2 regions of the Pseudomonas sp. SO81 genome follow, and region 1 is predicted to be linked to the other one. Evidence: predicted binding sites of a transcription regulator. Region 1 holds the regulator's gene; the other holds the start of a gene.
The links. Region 1 encodes FliA, which starts transcription of late flagellar genes. Its sites were predicted from a motif close to CTAAAGTTTNNNNNNNNNNNGCCGNTAA; they were not measured.

Region 1 (4,286 bases):
GTTCGGACAGCAACTCAAGAATTTCGCCGGCCTCTACCAGGAAGTCCTGGAGGATTTCTTCATCGGCGTCGAAGCTCATCGGTGCGCTCCAAAGGCTCTGTTAGAGCCTTAAAATCCAAGGCTGGACAGCAGATCGTCGACGTCGTCCTGACTGGACGCCACGTCCTCACGCTTATCGGCATGAATCTGCGGACCTTCACCCTTGGAAGGCTCTTTTTGTTGTTCTTGCTCGGCGCGGAGCACGGCATGGTCGTGTTCGATGCCGGCGAAACGGTCGACATGGCTGGCCATCAGCACCAGCTTGAGCAGATTGCTTTCCACTTCGGTGACCAGTTGGGTCACCCGCTTGATCACTTGCCCGGTGAGGTCCTGGAAGTCCTGCGCCAGCAGGATGTCGTTCAGGTGGCCGGACAGTTTCTGGCTGTCGCGCTCGCTGCGGGCGAGGTACAGCTCGATGCGTTTGGCCAGGTCACGGAAGGCGTCGGCGCCCATCTCGCGGCGCATGAACTTGCCCCACTCGGCCGACAGGCTCTGCGCCTCGTCGCCCAGGTCGTTGACCAGCGGCGCGCTCTGCTCGACCAGATCCATGGTGCGGTTGGCCGCCTTCTCGGTCATTTTGACCACGTAGGACAGACGCTCGGTGGCATCGGAGATCTGCGAGATTTCCTGGGCGCCCGGCATGTGCGGGTCGATCTGGAAATTGACTATCGCGTTGTGCAGCTCGCGGGTGAGCTTGCCGACTTCCTGGTACAGGCCGTGATCGCGCGCCTTGCTCAACTCGTGGATCAGCTGTACCGCTTCGCCGAAGCGACCCTTCTCAAGGCTGTCGACGAGTTGGGTAGCATGTGTCTTCAGGGTCGATTCGAGTTCGCCCAGGGTTGAATCATCGTGTGCCATAGCGCCCTCGCGGCGGACATCAGCCGTTAACCCGTTCGAAGATCTTCTCGATCTTCTCCTTAAGCACCTGGGCGGTGAACGGCTTGACCACATAGCCGTTCACACCGGCCTGGGCGGCCTCGATGATCTGCTCGCGCTTGGCTTCCGCAGTCACCATCAGTACCGGCAGGGTCTTCAGGCGGTCGTCGGCGCGCACCGCGCGCAACAGGTCGATGCCGGTCATGCCGGGCATGTTCCAGTCAGTCACCAGGAAGTCGAAGCTGCCGCTCTGCAGCATGGGCAGAGCGGTGTTGCCGTCGTCGGCCTCCGCGGTGTTGGTGAACCCCAGATCACGCAGGAGGTTCTTGATGATCCGTCGCATCGTCGAAAAATCGTCAACGATGAGGATTTTCATGTTCTTGTCCAAGTCGACCTCCGTACAGTCCTAAACGCCTCCGGCAGCCCGGTAGCGTCGCAAATCATGAAACCGGCTCGCCGTCAGCTGGCCCGCCACTCGCCCAGCCTGGACCGCAAACGCGCGGCGCACTGGCTGTGCAACTGGCTGACCCGGGATTCGCTGACCCCCAGGACTTCGCCGATTTCCTTCAAATTCAATTCTTCGTCGTAGTACAGCGACAGCACCAGGCGCTCGCGCTCCGGCAGGTTGGCGATGGCATCGGCCAGGGCCGCCTGGAAGCGTTCATCTTCCAGACCATGCAAGGGCCCTCCGTGACTGCTGCTGACATCCTCGTGCAGACCGCCGCTCTCGCCGTCCTGAACCAGGTCGTCGAAGCTGAACAGGCGACTGCCCAGAGTGTCGCCAAGGATGCCGTAGTAATCCTCGAGACTCAATTGGAGTTCGGCCGCAACCTCTTGATCTTTAGCGTCTCTTCCGGTGCGCGCCTCGATTGCACGAATCGCGTCGCTGACCATGCGGGTATTGCGGTGTACCGAACGCGGCGCCCAGTCGCCCTTGCGCACCTCGTCCAGCATGGCGCCGCGGATGCGGATGCCGGCGTAGGTTTCGAAGCTGGCGCCCTTGCTGCCGTCGTATTTTTTCGAAGCTTCCAGTAGACCGATCATGCCCGCCTGGATCAGGTCGTCGACCTGCACACTGGCCGGCAAGCGTGCCAGCAGGTGATAGGCGATGCGCTTGACCAGGGGCGCGTAGCGCTCGATCAATTGGTGCTGGGAATCCTGCGCCTGCGCCTTGTTGTACATGCGTAGTCCACTGGCTGCTGTCATACGGCCGTACCCGCGATCGGTTGCTGCACCAGACGCTCGACGAAGAACTCCAGATGGCCGCGCGGGTTGGCCGGCAGCGGCCAGGTGTCGACTTTCTGGGCGATCGCCTTGAACGCCAGTGCGCATTTCGAGCGCGGGAAGGCTTCGTATACCGCGCGCTGCTTCTGCACGGCCTTGCGTACGGACTCGTCATAGGGCACTGCCCCGACGTATTGCAAAGCCACATCGAGAAAACGGTCGGTTACCTTGGTCAGCTTAGCAAACAGATTGCGCCCTTCCTGCGGCGTATGGGCCATGTTGGCCAGCACGCGGAAGCGGCTCATGCCGTAGTCGCGATTGAGCAGCTTGATCAGCGCATAGGCGTCGGTGATCGAAGTCGGCTCGTCGCAGACCACCACGATGACTTCCTGCGCCGCGCGCACGAAGCTGACCACGCCGTCGCCGATGCCGGCGGCGGTGTCGATGACTAGGACATCGAGGTTGTCGCTGATGTCGCTGAAGGCCTGGATCAGGCCGGCATGCTGCACCGGCGACAACTGCACCATGCTCTGCGTGCCCGAGGCGGCCGGCACGATGCGCACGCCGCCGGGACCCTGGATCAGCACATCTTTGAGATCGCACTCGCCGGCGATCACGTCGGCCAGGGTGCGCTTGGCGGTCAGGCCGAGCAGGACGTCGACGTTGGCCAGGCCCAGGTCGGCGTCCATCAGCATGACCCGGCGACCGAGGTCGGCCAGCGCCAGCGACAGATTCACCGACACATTGGTCTTGCCGACACCGCCCTTGCCGCCTGTGACTGCGATCACCTGTACGGGATGCATACTACCCATGTTCTTCTCTTACCTTGACTTGCCTGGACTGGGCTGGTCGGGCAACCACACCGACCCTTTCCTAACACTAGAACGCCTTGCACGCTGCCGCCTGCCTTATCCCACGCGGCGCGCCGGGTGGTGGTACAGGCCGGCGAACATATCCGCCATGGCCTCCTCGCTTGGATCTTCGGCGGTCTGCAGGCTCACGGCGCGACTCACCAGCTGATGGCTGCGCGGCACCTGCAGATCGTCCGGAATCTTCGGCCCATCTGCCAGATAGGCTACCGGTAGATGCTGGCTGATAGCCAGCCCCAGAACTTCACCCAGGTTGGCGGCTTCATCGACCTTGCTCAGGATGCACCCGGCCAGGCCGCACTGCTTGTAGCTGTGATAGGCGGCCTTGAGCACCTGAGCCTGGCTGGTAGCGGCCAGCACCAGATAGTTTTTCGATTTGACCCCACGCGCGGCCAGACTCTCCAACTGCAGACGCAGAGCCGGATCATTGCCTGGCAGGCCGGCGGTATCGATCAGCACCACTTTCTTGCGCGCCAGCGGGGCCAGGGCCTGAACCAGGGACTGGCCCGGGTCGACCTGGGTCACCGGTACGTTGAGGATGCGACCGAGGGTCTTGATCTGCTCCTGGGCGCCGATGCGGAAGCTGTCCATGCTGACCAGGGCGATGCTCTGCGGGCCGTATTTCAGCACGTAGCGCGCCGCCATCTTGGCCAGGGTGGTGGTCTTGCCCATGCCGGCCGGGCCGACCAGGGCGATCACACCGCCCTCTTCCAGCGGCTCCACTTCGGGCGTCTTGATCGCATGAGCCAGGTGGGCCAGCAGCATGCGCCAGGCCTGACGCGGCTCGGCGACTTTGGCCACGCGCTCCAGCAGGGCCTTGGACAGCTCGGCGGACAGGCCCATGCGCTGCAGGCGGCGCCACAGGTTGGCCTGTTGCGGCTTGCGATTCTGCAGCTGGCCCCAGGCGATGGAGCCCAGCTGTACTTCGATCAGCTCGCGCAGGCCGTGCAGCTCGAAGCGCATGGCATCCAGGGCGCGCTGATCCACCGCAGCGGCAGCCGGCTTGATTGCGGGCTGTGCGGCGGCCACCGGGCGCTGAGCCTTGACGGCGGTGGCCGGCAGCTCCGGGGCGACCAGCGATTCGTTGGCGAACAGCTGGCGGTCCTTGCGCTCGTCGGCCACGGCGCGAATGGTCAGCTCGGCCTGGGCATTGGCGATCTTCGCCTGAGTCTTGCGCAGCTCGGCTTCCAGCGCCGGGTTGGCCTGACGTGCCGGAGCGGTCGGCTGGTAGTCCAGGGCAGCGGTCAGCTCCACGCCACCGGCCACACGGCGATTGCC
Region 2 (4,286 bases), 1.4 Mb from region 1:
ACGAAGGCGACGGCATGGATCAGCTGCGGGCACGCCTGGACGGGCATGTCAGCGTGTTCGTCGGTCAATCCGGGGTCGGCAAGTCGTCGCTGGTCAACAGCCTGCTGCCGGGCGTCGACACCCGCGTCGGACCGCTGTCCGAGGTCACCGGCAAGGGCACCCACACCACCACCACCGCCCGGCTGTTCCACTTCCCCGGCGGCGGCGAGCTGATCGACTCGCCCGGCATCCGCGAGTTCGGCCTCGGCCATGTCAGCCGCGAGGACGTAGAAGCCGGCTTCATCGAGTTCCGCGACCTGCTCGGCACCTGCCGCTTCCGCGACTGCAAGCACGACCGCGAGCCGGGCTGCGCCCTGCTCAAGGCGTTGGAAGATGGCCGCATCCAGCCACAGCGCATGGCCAGCTACCGGCACATCCTGGCCAGCCTGCCTGAACCCGATTATTGATAGAGACGAAAAACGAAGAGGCCGCGATGATCGCGGCCTCTTTCATTCCTGGGGCTGGTCGAACTGCAGCGCACCGTCCTCGAAGATGTTCAGGCGCTGGCGCAGCTCGTCCGCCTGGGCCGGCTCGCCCGGCGCCGCTGGTTCCGAGCCAGGCGCCACTGCCTCGGTGGGCGCCGGCGGCTCGGCGGACTCGGCGGCGCCATCGCCATCCTGCTCGCCCTCGATGGCGCGCTGGGCCTTCTTGGTCAGGACGATGATGTCGATGCGGCGGTTCACCGGATTGAACGGGTCCTTGCGATCGAACAGCGCCGACGAGGCATACCCCACCACCCGCGCCACCCGTGGCTCCGGGTAGCCGCCAGCCACCAGCGTACGCCGCGCGGCGTTAGCGCGGTTGGCAGACAGTTCCCAGTTACCGAACTCGGCCTGGCCGGCGAAGGGCTTGGCGTCGGTATGGCCGCTGACGCTGATCTTGTTCGGCACCGCCTTGATGGTCTCGGCGAGGATCAGCAGGATGTCTTCGAAATAGGGCTGCAGACGGGCGCTGCCGATGTCGAACATGGGCCGGTTCTCGGCATCCATGATCTGGATGCGCAGGCCGTCCTGGGTGATCTCGAAGAGGATCTGGTCCTTGAATTTCTGCAGCTGCGGGTCTTCGTCGACCTTGGTCTGCAGCTCCTGCAGCAGCAGCTCCAGGCGCTCGCGCTCGACCTGCTCGGCCAGCGTCTCGGCCTGGCTGGCATCCATCTCTGCCTGGTCATTCTTGGCATCGACCGCCGCATCGGCAGCGTCCGGAGCATCCTTCAGTTCAGGATTGAGGGTGCGGTCGGGCGCGGGAGTCGGCGTACCGCCCAGGTCGATGACATAGGGGCTGGCGCTTTCGGTAAAGCCGATGGGGTCCTGGAAATAGCCGGAGATGGCCTTCTTCTGTTCCGGGGTGGCCGAAGACATCAGCCACATCACTAGGAAGAAGGCCATCATAGCCGTGGCGAAGTCGGCGAAGGCGATCTTCCAGGCGCCACCGTGGTGGCCGCCGGCGACCTTCTTGACCCGCTTGACCAGTATCGGCTGGTTGTTCTCCATGACCTAGCGACCCGGCTCAGTTGCCACGCATGGCCTGCTCGAGCTCGCTGAAGCTCGGCCGGTGCGCCGGCAGCAGGACCTTGCGACCGAATTCCACGGCCAGGGTCGGCGGCATGCCGGAGGCGGACGCCACCAGAGTGGCCTTGATCGATTCGTACAGGTTCAGCTCTTCCTTGGCGTCATGTTCCAGGGCGGCGGCCAGCGGGGCGAAGAAACCGTAGGAGGCGAGAATGCCGAGGAAGGTGCCGACCAGCGCGGTACCCACCTTCTCGCCGATCTGCGCGTTGTCGGCGGTGGCGAGGATGGACATGGTGATCACGATGCCCAACACCGCCGCCACGATGCCCATGGCCGGCATGCCGTCGGCCACCTTGGCCACCGCGTGGGCCGGGTGTTCCAGCTCTTCCTTCAGGCTGGTGATCTCCATGTCGAAGAGGTTTTCCAGCTCGTGGGGCGCCATGTTGCCACTGGACATGATGCGCAGGTAATCGCAGATGAACGCGGTCATCTGCGCATCCTTGAGAATGGCCGGGTACTTGCTGAAGATCGGGCTGGCGTTGGGGTCCTCGACGTCGGCCTCGATGGCCATCATACCCTCGCGGCGACTCTTGTTGAGGATCTCGTAGAGCAGCTTCAGCACTTCCAGGTAGAAGGCATGAGTGAAGCGGCTGCTGAACATCGCCAGCGACTTCTTGAACACGGTCATGAAGGCGCTGCCGGGGTTGGCCTGGAGAAAGGCCCCCAGGGCGGCACCGCCAATGATCATCACCTCGAAGGGATGCACCAGCGCCATGAACTTGCCGCCCGACAGAATGAAACCGCCGAAAACGCAGCCGAAAACAACCAGGATGCCGATGATCTTGACCATGGGAAATTTGAGCTTGAAGAGTCAGTCGAAAGGGTTCTGTAAAACAACCCTTCTAATTATCGGAAGTATTGCGCCAGACTATAGGCAGTAAAGGCGAAAAGCCAGTTTGGCTCAACCCGCATGCCCACAGACAAGCCCATACCGCGCAGCCTCGATGCCTGGCTCAAACAGCTGGACGAGGTGCGCCTGCCCATCGCCGCCCACCACCACGAGACGGTGCGCCGCGCCCTGCAGGACAGCCGCAAGTCCCTGCGTGAGATCGCCGAGCAGATGCAGGACAGCCCGGCCATCGCCCTGGCCGTACTGCGCGAGACCAACCGCCATACCGGCAGCCTCGGCGAACCGGCCGAGAGCCTGGAGATGGCGCTCAACCGCCTCGGCCTGAAACGTGCGGAAACGCTTCTCGAGCAGATGCCGGTGCTGGACGAGGCGCAGATTCCCCTGCCCCTGCGCCAGTTGCAGCTGATCAGCCTGCACGCCGCGCAACAGGCCAACGGCCTGTTCGCCGGGCGCCTGGCTCGCCTGTGGCAGGAAATCCACTGGGGCAGCCTGCTGTTCCTCGCCCCGTTGTGGCCGCTGGTGACCACCCACCCGCAGCTGTTCGAGGCCTGGGAGCGCCGCGCGCTCGGCCGCGGCGAGCCGCCCTGCAAGGTCGAACGCGAGCTGCTCGGCGTGTCGCTGCCGGCGCTGTGCCTGGCCCTGGCCCGGCACTGGCGCATGCCGGAGTGGATCGTCCAGGGCTATCGCCTGCTGGTCGAAGACCGCCGCCTGCTGGTCAAGGCCCTGCACATCGCCCGCGACAACGAGCATCCGCTGCACCAGCAGCAGCTGCTCGACGAAGACACCAACCTGCGCCGCTGGCTGACCCAGCCAGCCAACAGCATCCTGCTGGCCAACGGCCTGGCCGTCTCCAGCCACCACAACTGGGCCTGCGAGCACCACCTGCGCTGGCAGCGCCTGACCGGGCTGTACCTGCAGGTCGCCCTGCCGGAGATGCAGCAACTGGTTCACCAGCAGGCCGCGCAGAGCGCCCGTCAGTACGAAATGCCCGACCTATGGCACCCGGCCGAGGCGCTGCTGTGGCCCTGGGATGCCTGCCGCCTGAAGGACCTGCAGGCACCCGCCCCGGCGCTCAACCCGCAACTGGATTTGTGGAAGCAACACTGCGCCAAGCTCCTGGCCCAACCCTCGCCATTCGCCAACGTGCTGCAGCTGACCGACAGCGCCTGCCAGGCCCTGCAGGCCAGCGGCATGCAGCGGGTGCTGATCCTGCTGGCCGACCGCACCCACAGCCGTCTGCAGGCCCAGCAGGTCGCCGGCTTGCCGGACGCAGCGGCTCAGCTACGCCTCGATCCGGCGCAGAGCCAGGTGCTGCGCCGCCTGCTGATCGAACCCGGCCAGCTGCGCCTGAGTCCGGCCAACCTGGCCCAGGTCTCGGCCCTACTGCCGGGGACGCTCAAGGCCCTGTTCGATGGCGAGCACCTGCTGCTGCGCTCGCTGGCCAGCAATGGCCGGGTGGTGATGCTGCTGGTGGCGGACCAGGGCGGCGGCGAGATCGGCGCCACGCCCCTGCAGGTGTTCGGCAAGACCGTGCAATGCATCGAGCGCGCCCTGGCCACCTTTGCCCGCCGCGGCACCTAGCCTTTCCGCTACAATCCGCCCTTTCCCATTTCCGGAGGCTCCGCATGTCCGCCTTCTCCGGCCTGCCGCTGGTGATCGAGCCGGCCGACCTGGCTACCCGCCTGCAGGCACCCGAGCTGATCCTGGTCGACCTGAGCCCGGCCGCCCGCTATGCCGAGGGGCACATACCCGGCGCCCGCTGGGTCGACAGCAAGCGCACCCAGCTGGGCCAGCCGCCGGCGCCCGGACTGCTGCCGGAGCGGGCGCAG

Region 2: a site for FliA is predicted at 2,454-2,481, ahead of motA (flagellar motor stator protein MotA). Genes of this name have one in related genera too.

What each region holds. Positions count from the first base shown of each region.
Region 1 is NZ_CP126126.1:573,906-578,191, forward strand. It holds gene OH686_RS02660 (chemotaxis protein CheA) at 1-79, opposite strand, end outside; gene OH686_RS02665 (protein phosphatase CheZ) at 109-897, opposite strand; gene OH686_RS02670 (chemotaxis response regulator CheY) at 917-1,291, opposite strand; gene fliA (RNA polymerase sigma factor FliA) at 1,375-2,121, opposite strand; gene fleN (flagellar synthesis regulator FleN) at 2,118-2,951, opposite strand; gene flhF (flagellar biosynthesis GTPase FlhF) at 3,048-4,286, opposite strand, start outside.
Region 2 is NZ_CP126126.1:1,942,508-1,946,793, forward strand. It holds gene rsgA (small ribosomal subunit biogenesis GTPase RsgA) at 1-446, shown strand, start outside; gene motB (flagellar motor protein MotB) at 489-1,529, opposite strand; gene motA (flagellar motor stator protein MotA) at 1,546-2,397, opposite strand; gene OH686_RS09335 (HDOD domain-containing protein) at 2,518-4,038, shown strand; gene OH686_RS09340 (rhodanese-like domain-containing protein) at 4,083-4,286, shown strand, end outside.